3 regions of the Providencia rustigianii genome follow, and region 1 is predicted to be linked to each of the others. Evidence: predicted binding sites of a transcription regulator. Region 1 holds the regulator's gene; each other region holds the start of a gene.

Region 1 (7,695 bases):
GCTCACAGATTTGTTGCCATTGTAAGTCGAGTGCACTTAATTGTTCAGTTAATTGCGAGCTTTGCTGGATATTCTCTTGCTGGCGCTGTTTTTCGGCTTGTAGAGATGCTTGTAGCTCAATAACATGCTTTTTTTCAGACTCAATTTGGTTAGCCAGTGCTTTTAATTGCTGCTGAGTTTGATTGACGGTTATCCCTTGATATTCATGTACGGCGGGATGCTCCAACGAGCCGCATAATGGGCAAGGGGTGCCTGCTAATAATTGTTGGCGTTCCTGCTCTAAGCTAACAATTTTTTGCTCAAGCTGTAATTTCTGCTCTAAAATTTGTAATTGTGGTTGTAACTGAATAACACGTTCTTGGACGGTTGTACTTTGTTTTTCTAGCTGAGTAATGGTTTCAATTAATTGATTTTGTTGATGTTGTAGTTTCTGTAATTGCTGTTTTTTATCGGTATGCTGGGTGATCAGCATCGGAAGTAAGCGAGCATGTTGTAAGCGAGTTTGTAGCTGAGAAATGGCAAGGTTGGTTGCGGCAATATCTAGCTTAGCTTGGTTTTCTTGGAAATGTTTTTCGAGCTGAGCAAAAAGATGTGTTTGTTGCTCAAGCGCTTGTTGAGTTTTCAAAAAAACAGATGATTTTTGTTGCTGGTCAAGTTGTATAACGCTCTGTTCTTTTGTGATAACCAACTGTTTTTTAATATTTTTCTGTAGAAGCTCCTCCAGTTCATAAATGAATTTTCCTTGTTGTTGCCAGCTTCCTAGATGAGAGCTTATTTGTGCGTCTTGCTGATGCTCCAGTAGAAAGTTATTTGTTGAGGATAATTCACGACTGAATTGTGCAATTTGGTTCGTGGTATTGTCGACTAACAGCTGTTTTTGTTGATAGTCAGACTGCAATTTATGGAGCTGCTCAGTGAGTTCATTTTTTTGCAGACTAAGTTGAGTGAGTTGGTTATCTAATGGGCGAACTTCATTATCGATCACAGAAGTCATTTTTTTTACCCACTCAATATGTTGAGTATGGTTCTGCTGAGCTTGTGTGAGTTGAATTAGCAGCGGTTCATGCCGCTTTTGCTCTGTTTCTAAAGCATGAGCCAGTTGTTGCTGTTTTTGTGTCTGTTCTTCAAGTGAATGTTGAAGATTTTGGACTTCTTGCCATAGTGGGCGCAGTGATTCTGCTGGAGTGCTTGCGGCTAATTTCTGTAAACTTGGTTCTGCCGCTTGGTATTGCAGCTGAGCCTGTTGAAGTTCAGATTGCAGACGTTGTAAATTCAGCGAAAGCTGCTGATGCTGCTGATACCACGTTAGCGCTTGCTGATGACGGTTTTTATTTTGACTGATTACGCGCTCTTGATCGGCTAATTGTTGCTGTTTTTCAACAATATCTTGGTGCTCCGATTCGGTTAGCAAATTTATGCTACTGGCTTGTGCGCGTAGTAGGTCGAGATCGGTTTTGGCTTGTTTGTGTTGGTTATAAATATAAACCGAAATCTGGCTATAAATTTCAGTTCCTGTAATTTCTTCAAGCAGGTCGGCGCGTTCTTTTTCTGACGCATTCAAAAAGGCGGCAAAATCCCCTTGGGATAGTAAGATTGATTTCGTGAATCGACCAAAGTCCAATCCGGTTATTTGGGCTATTTTTTCACGGACTTCGCTAATTTTTTCTGCAAGAATTTTACCATCAACAACGGTCGCCAATTCGGCTTTTGGTGGTTGCAGTTTACCATCTGCTTTATTGCCTGCTCGTCTTTGACTCCAAAAGGCGCGATAAGCAATACCTTTAACTTCAAATTCGACCTCAGCTAAACAGTCACCAGTATGGCGAGTCATTAATTCGTTTTGCCCAATGGATATTTGACCTAAACGTGGAGTTTGGTGATATAGGGCAAGACAAATAGCATCTAAGAGGGATGTTTTCCCTGCGCCGGTTGCGCCAGTAATGGCAAACAAACCATGACTCGCAAATGGCTCTTCGGTGAAATCAATTTTCCATTCACCTTTCAGGGAGTTAATATTTTTTAAACGTAAACTTAATATTTTCATTTTTATTCTCCCTGTCCAGAACGCAGTATGGCATAGGACTGTTTGAATAGTTGTAGCAAACGTTGCTCTAATTCTTTGTCTTCTAAAGACTCTTGTGCTAAGCGGCGAGAAAAAACTTCTTCGGCAGTCAGCTCGCTTAGTGCTTCATTTGATTTTGTATTACTTTGCTCTTGAAGGAGCTTTCGAGCTCGGCGCAGGCGAACGACTTCCACAGAAAGTGGTTGGGTGATTTCTTCTATGCGCTGCTGAATATCCCCCAAATAGTCTTGAGGTGCGACTTCAATATCTAACCATACTGGTTGGTCACTAACTTGTTCTTTTAGTGCGTCAAGTTGTTGCTCAAGCTCTTTTAATGAGCCCTTTAAGCTTTGAAGCGGTTGTAAAACCGGGATAGGCAGTAGAGTGACATCGACAAAATGGTGACCATCAAATTCAACTAAACAGACACTTTTTTGCTGTTGTGCTTCATCAAAACTTAATGCAATTGGTGAGCCGCTATAACGAATATGCGGTTGCCCTCCAATCACTTGGGAGCGATGAATATGCCCTAGTGCAATATAGTCAGCGGGAGGAAATGCGCCTGAAGGAAAAGCATCCAGCGTACCGATATAAATATCGCGAACAGAATCAGTAAGAGCAGCTCCCACGACGGTTAAGTGCCCTGTGGCAATAATTGGGATATCTAATCCGAGGGATTTACGCAGCTCAACAGCACGTTGGTAGCAATGCTGGTAATAATCATGAATTGCAGTTTGTAATGAAAGCTGTTTTTCTTCGCTGGTTTGTCCGGCAACGCTGGTTTGAATATCCCGAGGACGTAAAAAAGGGATGGCGCAAACTAGCCCTGTGGGCTGGCCATGTTGGTCTTTCAACGTAATGATATGGGGTTCGCCACCTGAAGTAATGACATGGGTATTAAGGTAGCGTAATAATTCACTCGACTCATTTAGCACGGAAACTGAATCATGGTTACCGCTCAATATCACGAGTTGGCAACCTGTCTGCTGTAAATCAACGATAAATTTATTATATAGCTCACGGGCGTAACTTGGTGGCGCGCCAGTATCGAATATATCCCCTGCAACAATCAGTGCATCGACGTGGTGTAATGTTATTTGCTCAATCAACCAATTCAAAAAGTGTTGGTGTTCTGCCGCTCGACTTTTGGTGAAAAAGTATTGTCCGAGGTGCCAGTCCGAAGTGTGGATGATGCGCATGAGCTGTCATTTCCTATGATTATTACACTTTTTACTATACTAAGATGCAATGTGTTTATTGGAGAACAGTATACCCTATAGGGATAATATGATGGCAAAGTCCGATAAAATAGTTGCGAAGCGCTTCGCAACGAAGGCAGGAATGTGTCACTGTAGAGGGGGTTTATGTTGCACTTAAATGACATTTAGTTGTTAATCTAGCGATGGATCTGAGTTTTGCATTGAGGCATTCATATTTCTGTCACAAAACTGACGCATAATGCGTTCACATTAAAAATCTCTTCTTATTTACAGGAACAATCATGGCAAGACGCATTCTAGTTGTTGAAGATGAGGCGCCCATCCGAGAAATGGTTTGTTTTGTATTAGAACAGAACGGTTTCCAACCGACAGAAGCCGATGATTATGATTCTGCAATCGCACAGTTAGTCGATCCTTTACCTGATTTAGTCCTTCTAGATTGGATGATCCCTGGAGGTTCTGGGATTCAAGTTATCAAACACATGAAACGCGATAGTGCGACGCGTGATGTTCCTGTCATGATGCTCACTGCGCGTGGCGAAGAAGAAGACCGCGTAAAAGGGCTTGAGGTGGGAGCCGATGACTACCTTATTAAACCTTTCTCACCAAAAGAATTAATTGCTCGGGTGAAAGCTATCTTGCGTCGCATTTCGCCAATGGCAACGGAAGATATTATTGAAATGAACGGGTTAGTGTTAGACCCCACTTCTCACCGAGTCACAAGTAATGAAATACCCATTGATATGGGACCCACTGAATATAAATTACTCCATTTCTTTATGACGCATCCTGAACGAGTTTATAGCCGTGAACAGCTACTTAATAATGTATGGGGCGCAAATGTTTATGTTGAGGATAGAACGGTGGATGTGCATATTCGTCGTTTAAGAAAGGCACTTGAGCAGGAAGGGCATGATAAAATGATACAGACGGTACGTGGTACAGGCTATCGCTTCTCTGTTCGTTATTGAGAAACCATTAGGGAGAAACATGGGTGCTTGAACGCTTATCAATAAAACAGCTGGTTTGGGGGCTGTTTTTATTTATTTTACCCGCATTAATATTGTCTATTTTTATCGGTCATCTTTCATGGCTGCTGGTGATTTCATTGCTGGCTGCTTTATTATGGCACGGTTATAACCTCTTAAAATTATCTGACTGGCTATGGCTTGATAGAAGTATGCTTCCACCAGAAGGGAAAGGCGGATGGGAGCCTATATTCTACGGTATTTATCAGATGCAGCAGCGTAACCGTAAGCGTCGCCGTGAACTTGGGCAATTGATTAAACGCTTTCGAAGTGGGGCTGAATCACTTCCCGATGCTGTCGTGATGATGACGACGGAGGGAAGTATTTTCTGGTGTAATCGGCATGCTCAGCAACTTCTGGGTTTTCGTTGGCCTGAGGATAATGGACAACATATCTTCAATTTACTGCGTTATCCTGACTTCAGTCGTTACTTTACTGTCAAACAGTATGAACAAGCGTTGACCATCGAATTGAACAGTGGGGAAATTGTTGAGTTTCGTATTTTACCTTACACCAGTGGACAGTTATTAATGGTTGCTAGGGATGTGACTGAAAAGCGCCGACTGGAAAAAGCGCGTAGAGATTTCTTTGCTAACGTCAGCCATGAGTTACGTACGCCACTGACCGTTATCCAAGGGTATCTTGAAGTCATGGATGATCAAGACGGAATTTCACCAATCAATAAAAAAGCGCTCACGGTGATGCAAGAGCAAACCCATCGAATGGATAACTTGGTGAAGCAGCTGTTGCAACTATCGCGTATTGAAGTTGCACCACATATCAATCTCGATGAAGAGATTAATATGCCGGTGATCCTCAAAATGATTGAGCAGGAAGCGATTAGCTTAAGCCAAGGGCGCCACGAGTTTGAATTTAATATTGATGAAAAACTACGGGTGTATGGTAATGAAGAACAGCTACGCAGCGCCGTAGCAAACCTTGTGTATAACGCAGTGAATCACACTCCAGAAGGCACTAAAATTAAGGTGACTTGGCAGAGAAACAGCAGTGGTGCACGGTTTAGCGTGAGTGATAATGGTTCAGGGATCCCTGCAGAGCATTTACCTCGACTAACTGAACGATTCTATCGCGTCGATAAGGCTCGCTCTCGTCAAGGCGGAGGTGGTACAGGGTTAGGCCTTGCAATTGTCAAACATGCCGTTCAGCACCATAGCAGTCAATTATCGGTGACGAGCCAATTAGGCAAAGGAAGTGAATTCGCATTTACCCTACCGAATGTATTTATTGTTACTGATAAAAAGTTGATAGAGAAAAACTAAGATAAAAACAAATCTTGGTAATTAAATCATATAATTACCAAGGTTTTTTATCTTGTTGCTCGTCTAAAATTGGCGTAAAAATTAACGGTTACACTATATTTTTGTTTTAATCCTGCAATTTTCTTCATCTTATCCTGCTAGTTTTCATCTTAAGTGACTAAATAATGTTTTATTGCTTAATTTTTAAGCTGAATATATAGTGGATATTGCAATTTTACTGATAGTAATCACTGGTTCTTAAATTTAGTTTGGTTGTTTGTTCTTGTTTTAAGGTTTGCTATTGCCTTTTTCCCCTATAAAAGTTTTACTTGTCGCCAGTTATTGGCGATTTTTACTGTTTTTTGATGTTTAGTATTGCAAAGCTAACTAAGACATGCATTTTATATTGTTAATGCCATGTTAATCAGAACTCTATTTCGTCATATATGTTTCAATAGGTTATTCTTGAAATATCCTATTTTGTCTCCGTAAATTACTAAAAATTAACATATTATGGCTCATCGTTTATCATCCAGAGATATTATTGCTTTAGGTCTTATGACCTTTGCATTGTTTGTTGGTGCTGGAAATATCATTTTCCCACCAATGGTCGGCTTACAAGCAGGGGATCAAGTGTGGACTGCGGCACTGGGTTTCCTTGTTACTGGAGTCGGTCTTCCCGTTCTTACTGTTGTTGCTCTCGCTAAAGTTGGCGGTGGTATTGAAGCCCTCAGCACGCCGGTTGGTAAAGTGGCTGGGCTTTTATTAGCTATCGTTGCGTATTTATCTGTTGGTCCACTATTTGCGACACCTAGGACGGCAACTGTTTCCTATAAAGTCGGTATTGCACCATTGCTGGGTGGCGAATCAGAAATTTCGTTATTTATTTACAGTGCGATTTATTTCGTTTTAGTGGTCGGGATTTCTCTGTATCCAGGAAAATTATTGGATAGTGTTGGGCATATTCTTGCACCTGTTAAAATTTTAGCGCTGGCGGTGTTAGGTATTGCTGCTGTCATGTGGCCTGCCGGTGAGCCGATTATGGCGACTCAGGCATACCAAGAAATGGCATTCTCCAATGGCTTTATTAATGGTTATCTGACAATGGATACCTTGGGAGCCATGGTATTTGGTATCGTCATTGTTAACGCCGCCCGTTCCCGAGGAATTGAAAACTCATCATTACTGACTCGCTATACAATGTGGGCTGGTTTGATTGCTGGTGTATTACTGACCTTAGTTTATCTTTCTCTGTTTAAATTAGGTGAAAATAGCGGCTCGCTGATCCCTAATCCTGCTGATGGCGCAGATATCTTACACGCATATGTCCAATATACATTTGGTGATTATGGAAGCTTCTTCCTTGCGGTATTGATCTTTGTTGCTTGCATGGTAACGGCGGTCGGCTTAACGTGTGCTTGTGCTGAGTTCTTTAGTCGCTATGTATCGATTTCTTATCGTAAATTAGTCTTAATTCTCGGTGTATTCTCCATGGTTATTTCGAACCTTGGATTAAGCAAATTAATTGCGTTTTCATTACCTGTACTTGTTTCGATTTATCCACCTTGTATTGTGCTGATTTTAATGAGCTTTACATTGAGATGGTGGCGTAATCCGACGGTTGTCATTGCTCCAACAATGTTGACGAGTTTTGTGGTTGGCTTGATTGGTGCAGTGAAAGCAACTGAGAGTTTGAAAGCGTACATTCCTGATTGGATGACTTCAATTCCACTGTATGAGCAAGATTTAGCATGGTTGTTACCATCGCTGGTAGTGCTAGTGATTGCCGCCTTGTGCGATAGATTGATAGCCCCATCTTCTGAGCAGCATAAACATGCTTAATATTTTGTGAGTGCTCAATGAAATGCCAGCTGGCGATAAATCAGCTGGCATTTTCGCTATTACGGTAGCAAACTAATTCACACCAACGGCGCTGCCCGCAGGGCGACGAACATCATTGGAACCGTAGATAAATCCTTCACGAACCTTACCTGAGACCGCAGAATCATTACCTGACGATTTAGCGCTGACGCCTGCACCATCTGGAATACCAATCATAATCAGCTCTGCTGCACCCCATGGGGTCTGCTCTACCATTTTGTAACCCATCTTATCTAATAGGGCTA
Region 2 (7,695 bases), 130 kb from region 1:
TCTGGTGGTTTTGTTTTTTCTGTAAAGCAACAGGTTTTCCCGGCTTTTTAGCCGGGATTTTTTTACAAAATTTTGTCTTGGCGAATAATGAAGCCGGATGATACTAACTCGGTTCGGTTACTCACATTCGCCTTAGTAAAAATATTCCTCAAATGAGTTTTCACTGTAGAAAGGGATATTCCCAGTAGCAACGCAATTCGCTTATTACTAGCGCCTTCTCGTACTAAATGAATAATTTCCTGCTCTTTAGGCGTGTATGAAACTAATGAGTCAGGCAGGACATCAAATGTCATCAATTCCGCAATGGGTAGAATCGCATTCAGTCTCACGACCTCTTGTGGTGTGAAAGGTTTATCTCTGAGCACGGAGATTCCCGCAATAATTTTATTTTTACGACGAATAAAAATTTCTGCCATATCCGCTAGTTGGTTAGGCTGCATAAAGTCATGGAAAAAAGTTTGATTTTGCTGACGCATTTCGGGCGCCATTTTGACTAATCGTAAATCCTCACCACGAAAGTGATCGGGATGTAACGGATCGTGATGAGAAAAATGCGTTAGATATTCATGATGCATATGCGGTGATATCCCATACAACACATGATTTTCAGGTTGCCAATAATCATTAACGAGATAGTAAACGGCGGCGGAAATAGGAATGATATGGGCAATCGTATTTAGGCAACAGTCGATTAATGCTTGTTGATGGTAGCTAAATAGAGGCTGTTCCATTCAATCTCCATTAATAGTTAGGTTATAAACCATCATGCTATGTATTGGTGTTAACATAAAGTAAACATATTAATAACGTGAGCTTGATTACACTATTTAAAACTTGTTTTTTCTATAAGAAATGCAGTTTTCTAATTTTTGGTATCTTTCGCTGTTTGTTTATTAATATATTAATGAGCGTCTTATTGGTTAATTATTGATATCTTAATAATTATTATTTTTTCATTAAAATAAAACAGTACTTTTCGTCGTCATAAATTCAGACTCCCCTCCCTCTAGGTATCGTCCAAAAGGACGATAGCGGCATGTTTATGCTTATTTCTATAGTGAGAATACAGCCACTCTGTTTTTACAAAAATTTCACAATTATGGTTGTTGCAAAGAGAGGGAAACAAAATGAATTTATCCTCAAAATTATCCTCACATATTGAGAACGGGAAGGTGGGTTTTCCAACGACACTAGCCAGTTCCGTCGGTGTGATCATGGCAAGTCCCGTGATTTTGACTGTGACAAGCGGATTTGGCATTGGCGGAGACACTTTTGCTTTAGCGGTTTTATTAAGTTTTATTATGATGCAGGCTCAGTTAACGACTTTCTCTGAAGCTGCGGCAATCCTGCCAACTTCGGGATCTGTTTACGACTATATTTCGTGTGGGATGGGGCGATTTTGGGCTATTACTGGTGCTTTGTCTGCTTACCTGATTGTGCATGTCTTTGCTGGAACCGCGGAAACCATCCTGTCGGGAATTATGGCATTAGTCAATTTTGAAAGCCTCAATACCGTACTAGAAACTAATAACTCTTCTTGGATGGTTGGGGTGGGTTTAGTGATTGCGTTCGGGTTATTGAATGCATTTGGGATTGAAGCCTTTGGTAAGGTGGAAGTAGTGCTGACTTTTGCCATGTGGAGCACATTGGTTATTTTCAGTATTTGTGGATTACTCATGCCATTTCATGTCTCTACTGATGGCTGGTTTGGACAAGGGCTAAATATTTCAGATCCCACCTTGGTATTAAGTTTTATTGGCATGGCGATGTTCATGTTTGTGGGGTGTGAATTAGTCACTCCGATGGCTCCTGAAATTAAAAATTCGGCGAAAGTGATCCCTAGGGCAATGGCAACCGGCTTATGCGGTGTTGCATTTTGTATGTTCCTTTTCGGCGCGGCGCTGACGAATCAAGTCGAAAACGTGATTATTGATCCACAAAATGGAGTGAGCTTATTAGAAACACCTATGGCGATCCCTGCATTTGCGGGTCAAATTATGGGCGATTTCGGTAAATATTGGATTGGGATCGCATTACTGCTTGCTGGCGGAGCGACGATCAATACTTTGATGGCAGCGGTTCCTCGTATTCTGTATGGGATGGCGCTGGATGGGGCATTGCCTCGGATCTTTGCGTATTTACATCCACGTTTTAAAACCCCTGTATTTGGTATTTTAATCGCAGTTATGATCCCATGCTTACATGCCTTTGCTATTCAAGGGGATTTGGAACGTATCATTCCTCTGGTTTTGGCGGCAGTTTGCTCTTGGGGAACGGCATATTTATTAGTCACTATTTCTGTTGTTTTATTGCGAATTCGTCGCCCTGACTTACATCGAGCCTATCGTTCTCCGTTCTTCCCAATTCCGCAAATCATTTCTAGTGTGGGGATCATTTTAGCCATTGTTTACATCACCCCGCCGGGTATGAATAAAGCGGATGTATATATTCCATTTGCCATCATGTTAGGGCTTACCGCGAGCTATGCGTTGGGCTGGACAGTACTGGTACAGAAAGTAAATCCGTTCAAACCTGTTCCTGTGGAGCAAGTGTTATCGAATTCTTTTGCTGATGAAAGTATTGAGGAGGTAGAACTTGAGCCTTTACGTAACCTTGCCTAAATATTCATGGTGGCAGAAATTAACTCAAAAGCGTCTTCCTGCGGGTTATCAAGCAGGACTAACGCTCAATCGGATTGAAAAGGATATTACGCCCTATCCTTGTGAGTGGAGGACGCCAGGGGAGCTACTCATTCATCTGCCTCAGGGGTTAACTGTTCAAGTTACTGAACGGGTAAAAACGTTATTTATGGCTTTCATTGTACATAGCCGTTTTGCAATATCTGGTCAGTGTAATGAAAAGTTAGTGGCACGTATTGATGTGAAAACAGCCGGAACCACACGTAAAAAACAGGTGCATTATACGTCTAAACAAGTGGATGGGCAGATGTTCATCAACCAGTTAAATCAGTATCCTGTGATCCAACAAACACTTGAGGAGCTGGATTTTACGTATTGCTCTATTGAAATCCAAGATGGCGTTTGGCGTTGTGAAATTGAGCCTTTCACTGCATCTGAAATGGTTAGCCGGCTTCCTGCGGCTCGGCGATATTTACGCTTAACACAGTTGCAGAGGCATCGTTTACTCAGTGCTTTACAGCTGATACACCAGCTAATAAATAAAAATGATTTATCAAATAACGCCCAGTAAGGGCGTTTCGCATTTATGACAATCATCTTTATATCGACATAAAACCGTCATTCAACTGTCATCTGGCTGCTTTAGCATGCTGGTCATTATTCGAAGTAAATCCATTTTATTTTATTTATTGATTGGCAAGGAAAACAGTTATGACAGGTCAGTTTATTAAATCTATGTTAGCCGTTGCTGTAAGTACGTTAATTTTAGGTGCTGCAATTCCAGCTTATGCGGTAGATAAAAATGAAGCCGTTTCAGAAAGTCGTGCCGCGAAAGGGGATATCACTAAGTTTGGCGGAGCTCGTCGTTTATCCACAGAGCAAACGGATATTATGAAAGCCGCTCTGCATAATGGCCAAGCAAAAAACGTGATTTTATTTATTGGCGATGGGATGGGTGATTCTGAAATTACTGTTGCACGTAACTATGCGGAAGGTGCTGGCGGTTTCTTTAAAGGTATCGATGCATTGCCAATCACAGGCCAATATACTCACTATGCGTTAGATAAAAAGACCCAAAAACCAGATTATGTCACAGATTCTGCAGCATCGGCGACAGCATGGTCTTCAGGTGTGAAAACGTATAATGGCGCATTAGGGGTTGATGTATTTAGTAAGGACCATGACACGCTGATTGAGCTTGCTAAACGTAGCGGTAAAGCAACGGGTAACGTGACAACGTCTGAAATTCAAGATGCGACGCCAGCGGCACAATTTTCTCACGTCACAGCGCGTAAATGTTACGGTCCGGAAGAGACTAGTGAGAAATGTGCGACAAATGCTTTAGAAAATGGCGGTCGTGGTTCTATCTCTGAACAGCTGTTAATAACGCGTGCTGATGTTACGTTAGGCGGTGGTGCGAAGAGCTTTAAGCAGGAAGCTAAAGCTGGTGATTACAAAGGAAAAACATTAGAACAACAGGCAACCGAACGTGGTTTCAGTATCGTTCGTGATGCAAAATCTTTGGATGCAATCAAAGAAGCCAATCAAGATAAGCCAGTATTAGGTCTGTTCCATGATGGTAACATGACCATTGCATTAGAAGGCCCAAAAGCCACGTATCATGGCAACTTGAATAACCCGCCGTTAGAGTGTAAACCAAACGCTAAACTCGATCCGAATGCACCAACATTGGCTCAGATGACACAAAAAGCGATTGATTTGTTGCAAGTGAATCCGAATGGTTTCTTCCTACAAGTTGAAAGCGCATCTATCGATAAGCAGGATCATAAAGCGAATCCATGCGGACAAATTGGTGAAACAATTTCATTAGACCAAGCGGTTCAAGTTGGTTTAGATTTTGCGAAGAAACATGGCGATACGCTAGTTATCGTGACGGCTGACCACTCCCATTCTAGCCAAATTATTCCTGAAGGGACTAAATCATCGGGTTTAACTCAGGCACTGATCACCAAAGATGGTTCAGTGATGGTGGTCAATTACGGTAACTCTGAGGAAGAAGATTCACAAGAGCATACTGGTGCTCAATTGCGTGTTGCCGCATACGGTCCACATGCTGCCAATGTAATGGGTCTAACCGACCAAACAGATTTGTTCTTTACCATGCGCGATGCAATGGGACTGAAGCAATAAACCAACCCCGTAGTTAAAAATTCTCCGTGACAGGATGTTACGGAGAATTTTTTGTTTTTCCCCTTTCATCATTTTCTCTTAGCGAAATACCCCATAAAAATCTGATTGATTTTTACAGAAACAAAGATATGATTGATAATCATTATCATTTGTAATTTCGGAGGCGTTATGGGAACTAGCGTATCAAAAGCAACTGGGTTGCGACGTATCGGCGCTGGTTTGTGGGGCGTCTTTGCGGTAGTTTTACTCAGTATTATTTATCTGTTGAGCAATATGGGTGTTGACCCTTTAAGGGTATTGATGGTCACACTGATGATTGCAACGGCAGGTATGTTATTTAATCGAGGCTCTCGACGCTTGTTGATTATTCCTGCGGTTTTATCTTTGGCTTGTTTCTTATTAGCATTTATTTTGAGAAGCTAAATTTAGAGCGGAATACATTGAAGTTTAAAGTGGGCTACGAATATTAACAGTGGTGCGAAAGGGGGGACTTGAACCCCCACGTCCATAGGACACTAACACCTGAAGCTAGCGCGTCTACCAATTCCGCCACCCTCGCAAATACTGTCAAAATTCTTTCTATTGATGCTTGTTTCTGAGTTAACGCCTAGATAATTGAAATTATGAAATAAGCGTTCTTACTCAAAAGAATTTCAATTAGATTAAGGCGACAAGCGCGGCTATTCCGTTGAACATAGATAACTATGTGATACGGATAGCGAAGAGAAGTCAACGCCTAGATAATTGAAATTATGAAGAGTAAGTGGTGCGAAAGGGGGGACTTGAACCCCCACGTCCATAGGACACTAACACCTGAAGCTAGCGCGTCTACCAATTCCGCCACCCTCGCAATACTAACTCTTTTGCATAATTGCTCATGCATCAATAGTACGGTGCGGATTTTAGGCTAATTTCTGCTGGCGTCAATAATTTTTTATCGCTCAATTTTCATTTGATGAAAAAACGGCCAGCGGATAAAGCTGACCGTTAAAATGCGATAAACAGCTAACGTAAATTAACGTTTAATGGCTTCGTAAACTTTGAATTTACCGGTTTTAGCTAACACGACATGACCACCAAATGCTTTGTCCAGTAAGTCTGGGTAAGGTAGGAATGCATTTGCGACAATTCGCAAGCGCCCACCTTTTTTCAGGTACTTAGGTGCGTGTGAAATTAAGGTTTCTACTGCGTTATAACTGGTATTGATTCCATCGTGGAATGGCGGATTCGAAATGATCCAATCAAACTTGTCACTAATCTCTGAGTAGACATCACTAGGAATAATTTTTCCAGTCAGTTTATTCGCTGCGAGAGTGGCCGTTGCTGAATCTAGGGCTGCGGAACTCACATCACTGAGTGTTAAGGTCACATTCGGATTTTGTGAGCCAACAACGGCTGCAAGTACACCATTACCACAAGCCAGGTCCAGGACATTGCCATTCATAGGCTCAGTTAGGGTGGACAAGAGTAAATCGCTGCCAATATCTAACTCGCTGTTGCTGAATACGCCCGGTAGTGCATTAACAACCACATTATCGAGCTGATAATTACGCCACCAGCGACTAATATTAAATTCGGTTGGATGCTCTAATTCACCGTGATAGAGCCCACAACGGCGTGCAGAATCAATTTTTTGTAATGTTGAGATGCCTTCCATAATCGCGTCGGCACTCTTAACGCCGCTGCGATTTTCACCAACAACAAAGATCTGGCTGCCCACAGCAAGGTGGGTACAAAGGTCATCCAGTTGGAAAGCAGCTTCTTGTTTATTCTTTGGCCAGAAATAAATTAAGGTATCGCAAGGTTGGATAAATTCAGCGGGTACCGTTGTCGCAAATACAACATTGTCACCTAAGGTGGGTTGTAAATTTTTCCAGCGATGATACTGATTAGTCAGAACACGCACACTGGCGGCTTCAAGGGTAGCGCCCAGTTCATCCTGAATGTCACCAGCCAAGATAACATGACGATCTGTAAAGTGCTCTAAATGACGTTCAATAACTTCGCTGGCGGGTGTCAGTAATGACATATCCTGTCTATCTCCTAAAATGATAATTAACCACGGTCGCTACCTTACCAGAAAAAAGATAAATAGCATTGCTCTGTTGGCGCTATTAATCCCCTTTGATAAGATGTGGTCGTAAAATAACGACGGGAAAAAGCAATGACACGACGTGACAGACTTTTAGAACAAATGGGGATTACTCAATGGATGGTGAGAAATCCGGCTGTGTTACGTGGTGAACGAGGTGTTCGTATTCCCGAGTCGACTAAGCTTATTATTATTACTGATGAGAACCTCGATTTAAACAGCCAACTGTTAAAAGATATTTTTTTCACCATGGATATCGATGAGACGGATATGGTGTGTATTAATTCTGAGCAGTTAAAGTTAATCCCAACACCAATAACAATTCCTTGTTGGGTATTAGGAAATGAAATTCATCCCGAGGGTTCAAAATTCACATTTATTTCTCCTGTTTTATCTGAACTGATAGCAAGCAGTCATGCTAAACAGGCGCTATGGAAACAGATTTATCAATATGATGAAAATTTCAACACTAAAGCAATCTGACCTTGCCACTGCCTTCTTAATTGAGAAACTAAGCCATGATTTTCCATGGACTGAGCGTGTTTTTTATGGCAATCAAGGTGAGAAATATCATAATTTAAAGATTTCGGTTAATAATCAAATCATTGGGTACGCGATAACCCAGTATGTTCTGGATGAGGCAACTTTATTTAATATCGCTATCCATCCTGATTTTCAAGGGCATGGTTATGGTCGCCAACTCTTAGAAAAATTAATTGATGATCTAATAAAAAAAGGGATTATGACCCTGTGGCTAGAGGTTCGGGAATCGAATGCTTCCGCTATTCATTTATATGATAAATTAGGTTTTCA
Region 3 (7,695 bases), 1.8 Mb from region 1:
TGGTGTCGACAGCTTGTATTCCATCGTACAAATGCCAAAAGGCATCCCTGTGGGTACGCTAGCAATTGGTAAAGCAGGTTCCGCAAACGCCGCATTACTCGCGGCTCAAATTTTAGCAACTCATGATGCTGAACTGTTTAATCGCCTATCGGCATGGCGTGAAGCGCAAACTAATGACGTATTAAGTAATCCAGATCCGAGGGAAGCGTAATGAAACCGGTTTGTGTCCTCGGTAATGGTCAATTAGGTCGAATGCTCCGCCAAGCTGGTGAGCCTCTCGGTATTTCTGTTTTCCCCGTCGGTTTAGATGCAGAACCAGAAGCCGTTCCCTATCAGCAAAGTGTGATCACCGCAGAAATAGAACGCTGGCCGGAAACTCCGTTAACTAAAGAGTTAGCACGTCACAACGCATTTATTAACCGAGATATTTTTCCTCGGTTAGCCGATAGATTTCCACAAAAAAGCCTATTTGATTCGTTAAATTTATCAACCGCCCCATGGGCATTATTAGACTCCCCTGACCAATGGCCCGAACTGTTCGCTACGCTTGGGGATTTTCTAATCGTTAAACGTAGAACTGGCGGTTACGATGGGCGCGGTCAATGGCGTGTGCGTCCCGGTGACGAAAAAGACTTACCCACTGAGATTTATGGCGAATGTATTGTTGAACAAGGTATTCCCTTTGACTCAGAAGTCTCAGTGATTGGCGCCAGAAGCCAATCCGGTGAATCCGTTTTCTACCCGATCACTCATAACCTACATCAAGAAGGCATTCTACGAACCAGTGTAGCTTTCCCTGATGCTAACCCTGTTCAACAGCAACAAGCTCAATCCATGCTAAGCGCAGTGATGAATGAATTAGGTTATGTCGGCGTGATGGCAATGGAGTGTTTCGTAGTCGGTGACAAGCTGCTGATCAACGAAATCGCTCCTCGCGTGCATAATAGTGGTCACTGGACGCAAAACGGTGCCTCAATCAGCCAATTTGAATTGCACTTACGCGCCATTTTGAATTTACCAATGCCAGCTCCTGAAGTCTTTAGCCCCGCAGTGATGGTCAATTTGATTGGTACCGAGGTTAATAATGACTGGCTCAATTTACCGTTAGTGCATCTCCATTGGTATGACAAAGAAGTCCGCCCTGTCCGTAAAGTGGGTCACTTAAATCTTACCCATACTGATTGCCTAAAATTGAAAGATAGCCTTGATAACCTGATCCCAATGCTGCCAAATGAGTATAAAAGTGGCATTGAGTGGGCAAAAACAAAATTAGACTGGTACTCTCGCCAATAAATAGGGAAAATAGCGCCATTCGTGCCCGAAAGTCATTTTTCGGGCATTGTGCTATTTTTACCCTGCAATTTACTCCCCAATTTTATCATTGAAAATGCAGGGATTTACTGGAGTCAACATGCCAGAAACACAATCCCCATCCTTTAGCCCATTGTATCAATGGTCAATTCTTATTCTTCTGGGAATGGTCTATTTTCTTGCAACGGCAACCACTTTTACCTCTTTAGGTGTGGTGTTACCGGGTATGATCAATGAACTAAAATGGAATTGGACTGAAGCAGGTTTCGGCTTTACCTTACTCGGATTAACTTGTGGTCTAGCAAGTTTTCTCCCCTCCGTATTAATTCGTAAAATAGGTGTTCGTTTAACCTTATTACTGGGAATGCTGGTCTTTGTTTCAGGGTTTTATAACCTATATGCGACACAAACGATTAGCACCTATTTCCTAGGTACTGCATTAATTGGAGTCGGCTTTACCTTACTGGCTACCGTACCGGGCACCTATGTCATTTCACGTTTATTTGAGAAACAGTCTATCGCCTTTGGGGTTTACTTCACCATAGGAGGATTAGGCGGGGTTGCAGGTCCTTGGATCTATTTCTACGCCTCTAACCAGCTCGGCTCTTGGCGTATGCACTGGGTACTCTGTGCGGTTTACCTGAGCATTGTTACGCTAATCACTATTCTGGCACTACGTGAAGGTAAAAAAGAGCAGTCCCACGCTAAGAGCGTGACCCAAAAGTACGTTAGTGATCCCAACAAACCCATTTACCGTACTGCTGAAGTTTGGACTGTTAGAGGCGCGCTCAGAACATGGCAATTCTATTTAATTTCGGCAACCTATACCTCATTTCTATGGTGCGGCATTACCGTAAACAGCTTTGCAGTCGCGCATATTGAAGAACGTGGTTTTGGCATGACTGTCGCGGTTTCTTTACTCAGCACTATGGCCTTTGTAAATGCTTTTTCTCGCTTCTTGGGCGGTGCCGCAGGGGAATGGCTCGAACCGAAGCGATTACTGATTGGTAGCCTGATTATTATGGTTCTCGGGGTTGTTGCGTTAAGTATTTCAACTTCTTGGTTCTGGCTAATTATGTTCGTGATTTGTGTGGGGGTCGGCTATGGAATGACCTTCTTAGCATCCAGTGTTTTATTGTCTAACTATTTTGGTCGTGGCCCTTATTTAGAACTATTCTCTGTGGTAAATCTGATTTCTACCATTGCATGTTTAGCGCCATTTATTGCTGGAGCAATCAAAGATCTTACAGGAAGTTTTACTCCCGCACTTTTGACTATCGCCGCACCGGTTGTGGTCATCTTATTTTTTACCTTGATGATGAAACCGCCTATTCTCGCTGTTAAAAAACGCTAATCCAACACCAATAAAAAGGCTCGGGAAAATACCCGAGCAAATTATCAAACCAAGGGAAAAACAAGGATCCAGCTATCATCGTACTTCTATTACTTTATCGATTTACGGCTTCAGTAATTCAGGTACTTTCAGTAAAATAAATTCATTATCATCCGCTTTGTTCGGGTCGCGGCTGGAGGAGAATGGATAGTTATTATCATTGCCAACAATAATGTGCTCGCTATCCACCACATCCACGTTTTCAATTGTAAAAAACGGAAAGGTAAACACGCCATTATTCAACGGTTTTTTCGCTAAATTGCCAGGATCTTGGATATTCATCAGATCAACATAGGCTTGTTTATCCACGGCACCACCCTCGTTATTATCAGAGAATGCAATCCGATAAACACGTTTAAACTTCGCCAAATTGCTGAAGCAGTTCTCTTTGTTTGTCGCCCCTTCAACACAGGCTTTATCCACCGTACCTTCTCCATTATCACGTTCGATAATCAAACCATGGGAATCATCAATCAGGTTAAAATCACCAATGGCATTCTGGTTATCTTCAAATACATATAGCCAACTACGCCCTGTCCAATCCTGTTTCTTCACATCAAACTCAAGAATACGCGCCGCTTTTTTGCCGTTTACATTCTCATAATCTTGCTTATCTTCTAGCCACAAAGCGCCCTCAAGCATTGGATAAAGTTTTGAACCATCTGGCGATGATGCCATGCCTTCAAAACCTTTCGAGCGATTAACTTGGAAATTCACTTTATCCGCGGGTTTACCCGGTGTAGTGAGTGTGTAATGGTCTGGTGACACCACCTTTTTGCCATTCACTTGGGTTTCAAATAGCGCAAGTACCTTGCCGTTTAAATCCATTTTTATCAGGTAAGGTCCAAATTCATCACCAACCCATAAAGCCCCATCGGCAAATTGAAAACTTTCAGGGTCAAAATCACTCCCCGTTAGATAACGTTGCTGGCTACTTTCATTAATAATATGGAAGGGGATAATTTTGTCTGGGTCATGGAAGAAAACTGTTTTCAATGGCGTCGTATTACCACTTTTAAAATCAATATCATACTGGGTCAAATAGAGCATCGAGTCTGGAGAGTTCATTTTATTGCCGAAACCATTATCGGTAAGTACCCAATAGGTTCCATCAGTCATCCGTTTAATACCTGAATGCCCCTGTCGTGGTTGACCTTTAATTGGCACATATTTACCCGTTGGACGACCGTCTGATTTTCCTTCGATTTTACCTAGCGAATCAACACGACTTCCGATTGTATATTTACCACTATGCTGCATATCCGTAGGCGCATCTGAAGGTGTAGAGACTGTTGCATCAACGGATAATATTGAATGCCCAGCTAATGTCGCAGACACAGCTTGTTGAGCAAATCCGCTGGAGCTAAATGAAAGTAAACCAATCACTAAAGAGAATGAGCTAAGTTTAAAGTGTGTAGTATTGAGGCAAGCCATTGTTATATTCCTATTTAAGGCTATCAATAATTGATAGCTGAATAATAACCATGGCAAATGACAATTTTATGAAAGATTGAAGACTGTTCGTTTAATGAAGATGAAATAAATTGATGATTGCAATTAATTTTTTAATTTAATGATAAATTCACTCCGAAAAATAGTCCCAAATATAAGCATGGAGAAATATCATGATAAAATTTCCACCCCATAAAAATTGAGTGAAATAAATGTTTCTGAAATTAGCTTTAGAAAATAAATTACGATTAATTTATATGATAGCAAGCTTTTTATTAATATGGATATCAATTATTAATATAGATATGATAATTAGGAGTAATGATAATTTCATACTATTTTCATATTATGCATCCATTGCTACCATTATTGCCTTACTTATTACCATTATGGAAATCATTCATAACATCAACATATCTAAGAGCATAAAAGAAAAATCACTTTTTTCATTGAATAAATTTAAAGGCTCGACAGGATTAAGCCTATCTCATGAGTGTATTTTCTATTACAATCAATCATTAGATAATCTATCGAGTAAAAATTACGCACTATTAGTAACAAATTTCACTATCGCATTTAAATTACATTTAAATATTGCCAATAATTTCATGACACTTATAGATAAAAAAACCTTTGATAATGAAATTGAAAATCTCAATGAATTAGAAAAAAAGATTAATTCCACAAGAAACATAACATCGAAATCACCTCTGGGTAACTTGCAGTTTCAGGATATTTTAGAGTCGTTATTATATGCAAAGCAACTTATTGAATCCAAATATACCTATAGAAAAATTGAGGAATAATTATGTTACCTGCTGCAATCACTCATTTTGTTGAACAGCTTATTAATGAAACAAGAACTAAAATAATTAACTGGAAATATATTTCAGATAGTGATGAAGTCAATTTAAATTATAAAGAAATGAAAGTTAATGTGGGTTATGAGTTTGATTTTACTCAAGAGGTCGGCGTCTATAAAATACAGATAGCTCAGTCTGATGGGCGTATTTTTTACTTTGCTGTTTCTGAGTTTGATGCCGGATACATCAATTTGAAAAATTTATACAGTGAAGCCCAAGCTTCCGATTTTCATTTTTGACCTTGATAGCCATCATAATAGCTATCAAGGTCCATCATATTTTTAACTATTTGGCAATCTACGATGTTGGTTTCCGGTGCCAAGTAACCTTAGCCCCAACCAACTACCGCAAATAGAAAGTAATAGCGCAGCACATAACGGCAATAATACCCAAATACGCCATTCCGGTTGCCATGGGAAATCAAACACTTGAGTTTGTAATAACCACAAGGCGACCTCAGCGCCAAATGCTGCGGCTAATCCGGCCATCAAACCGAGAAGTGCAAACTCACTCCATAGTGTGCGGCGCATCAATTTTTTGCTCGCCCCCAACGTTCGGTAAACAACTAATTCACGCTCACGTTGACTCATACCCACCTGAATTTGCGCCAGTAACAGTAACAAACCACAGAAAATCACCAACACTACCATGACCTCTAAAGCTTGACTAACCTGCTGTAAAATCTGTTGAATTTGGGTAATTATCGCACCTGTATCCAAAACATTAATCGTTGGATATTGATGGCTCAATTGGGTTAACAGTTGACCATCTCCTTCATAATGGAAGCTACTCAACCATGTTGCAGGCATTGGAGATAACGTTTTTTCAGCAAAGATAAAGTAAAAATTAGGTCGTAAACTCTCCCAATCGACCTTACGAATGCTGCTCACCTTTGCTGTAAATATTTGCGATCCTGCATTAAATGTCAGCTTATCGCCAATTTTTAACCCTAACTCTTTCACCACGGTTTGCTCAATGGAAACCTCCCCCGCTTTTGGTGGCCAGCTTCCTTGCTCCAATTCATTGGCTGGAGGAAGCACCGATTGCCACGTTAAGCTCAGTTCGCGTCTTACCGTATTATTATTAGGATCCCGTGCGTCGGCCCATTCTATTGCGGATTGATCATTGATCTCCGATAAACGCGCTAAAATGACTGGATTAAATTCTGTCGGCGTCACCTGATACTGCTTCAATAACTGAGTTACTGGTGCTAGCTGCGACTCAGTCATATTGATCAGAAAATAGTTGGGACTATCCGCAGGTAACTGCTGCTGCCAGCGATCCAATAAATCCCCACGAACCAAAATCAACAACGCCAATAGCATAAATGAAAGTGAAAAAGCGCTCATTTGAGTGATTGTTTGCAAAGGCTGACGTAGTAAGCGGCTCACCGATAAACGTAAGCTGAGCTGGCGAAAACGTATTTTGCGTAATAGCCATAAGCCTATCCAGCCAATCAGGGCGAGCAAAACTGCCACAACGACAATCCCTAGCAAAATTGACCACAGCAGCGGATTTACTCCAGCAAACAGGAATAATCCCCCCACCACAATTAACGTAACTATCGGGAGATAGTAATACAGCGGCCAAATCGGTGACTGAGCATCTTCACGTAATACCCGAGATGGTTGCGTTCCCATCATCTGATAGTAAGGTCGGATCCCGACGATAATGGCGATAATAAACAACGTTGCCACTGACCAAACCCACGGCCATAAACTCGCACTGGGTAATGCTTTAGGTAGCATCGCACTCAATATCTGCATCAAGATCCCTTCAAATGCGAGTCCTAGTAATGATCCCAATAATGCCGCAGCGACTAAGATCACCAGCCATTGACCAATGATCCATTTACGTAGCGCGCTCCGCCCTGCTCCCAAGGTTTTCATCACTGCAATAAGTTGATGGCGGCTACGACAATAATGGTTCATCGATACCACCACCGCAGCGATCGCCAGTAGCAAGGTTAGTAATACAGAAAGTAATAAAAATTGTTGTGCACGCTTAAACGTCTTACCGACTGCACCACTGTCATCATCTAAGGTATACCATCGTTGGTCGCTTCTTAACTGTGAATCGTATTGCTGCTTAAAAGCATCGATTATCTGTCGATCTCCAGCGAACATATCCCGATACGTTAAACGGCTACCAAGTTGGATAGCTCCCGTTTGGGTGGCATCTTCAATAGAAATCAATGCACGAGGGGCAATTTGAAATGGATTAAACCCGCTATCAGGTTCCTGAATTAATGCACCAGAAACCGTTAATGTGGCATCCCCAATGTCAATTTGCTCGCCAATTTTTAAATTCAGTAATTCCAATAGGCGTGGCGCAACTAAAATTTGTCCTTTGGTCGGTTTTAACCCTGCGGGCTCAGTCACTAATCCACCGTATAAAGGGTAGCTAGCATCCGCAGCTTTCACTAACACCAATTGAGGTCGACCATTTTCATCCGCTGTCGAATACGCCATTGTGGAAAAGGAAATTTGCTGGCTGTGATTTAAACCTGCTTGTTGAGCCGTATTTAACCATTGAGGGTCAGAGGGATGAGAGGAGCGCAGTACTAAATCCCCGGCGAGGAGTTCTTGGCTCTGGTAACTCATACTATTTTCGATGCGATCGCTAATACGCCCCAATGCGAGCACACACGCCACCGCCAAGGTTAATGCTAACCAA

The links. Region 1 encodes PhoB, which activates phosphate uptake and scavenging genes when phosphate is short. Its sites were predicted from a motif close to CTGTCATAAAACTGNCNNAT; they were not measured.
Region 2: phoA (alkaline phosphatase) is a predicted target of PhoB. The motif match lies at 3,255-3,274, and genes of this name have one in related genera.
Region 3: EL244_RS12985 (esterase-like activity of phytase family protein) is a predicted target of PhoB. The motif match lies at 4,194-4,213, and genes of this name have one in related genera.

What each region holds. Positions count from the first base shown of each region.
Region 1 is NZ_LR134396.1:798,791-806,485, forward strand. Features, by position in the region: gene EL244_RS03575 (AAA family ATPase) at 1-2,044, opposite strand, end outside; gene sbcD (exonuclease subunit SbcD) at 2,047-3,261, opposite strand; gene phoB (phosphate regulon transcriptional regulator PhoB) at 3,564-4,253, shown strand; gene phoR (phosphate regulon sensor histidine kinase PhoR) at 4,277-5,590, shown strand; gene brnQ (branched-chain amino acid transport system II carrier protein) at 6,083-7,411, shown strand; gene ggt (gamma-glutamyltransferase) at 7,484-7,695, opposite strand, start outside.
Region 2 is NZ_LR134396.1:672,604-680,298, forward strand. Features, by position in the region: gene EL244_RS03025 (helix-turn-helix transcriptional regulator) at 63-731, opposite strand; gene EL244_RS03030 (APC family permease) at 1,128-2,621, shown strand; gene EL244_RS03035 (DUF3156 family protein) at 2,596-3,210, shown strand; gene phoA (alkaline phosphatase) at 3,351-4,790, shown strand; gene EL244_RS03045 (DUF1435 family protein) at 4,959-5,213, shown strand; tRNA gene EL244_RS03050 (tRNA-Leu) at 5,264-5,349, opposite strand; tRNA gene EL244_RS03055 (tRNA-Leu) at 5,555-5,640, opposite strand; gene rsmC (16S rRNA (guanine(1207)-N(2))-methyltransferase RsmC) at 5,806-6,819, opposite strand; gene EL244_RS03065 (DNA polymerase III subunit psi) at 6,955-7,365, shown strand; gene rimI (ribosomal protein S18-alanine N-acetyltransferase) at 7,334-7,695, shown strand, end outside.
Region 3 is NZ_LR134396.1:2,813,477-2,821,171, forward strand. Features, by position in the region: gene purE (5-(carboxyamino)imidazole ribonucleotide mutase) at 1-211, shown strand, start outside; gene purK (5-(carboxyamino)imidazole ribonucleotide synthase) at 211-1,293, shown strand; gene EL244_RS12980 (MFS transporter) at 1,412-2,665, shown strand; gene EL244_RS12985 (esterase-like activity of phytase family protein) at 2,768-4,138, opposite strand; gene EL244_RS12990 (hypothetical protein) at 4,369-4,962, shown strand; gene EL244_RS12995 (hypothetical protein) at 4,965-5,258, shown strand; gene ybbP (putative ABC transporter permease subunit YbbP) at 5,301-7,695, opposite strand, start outside.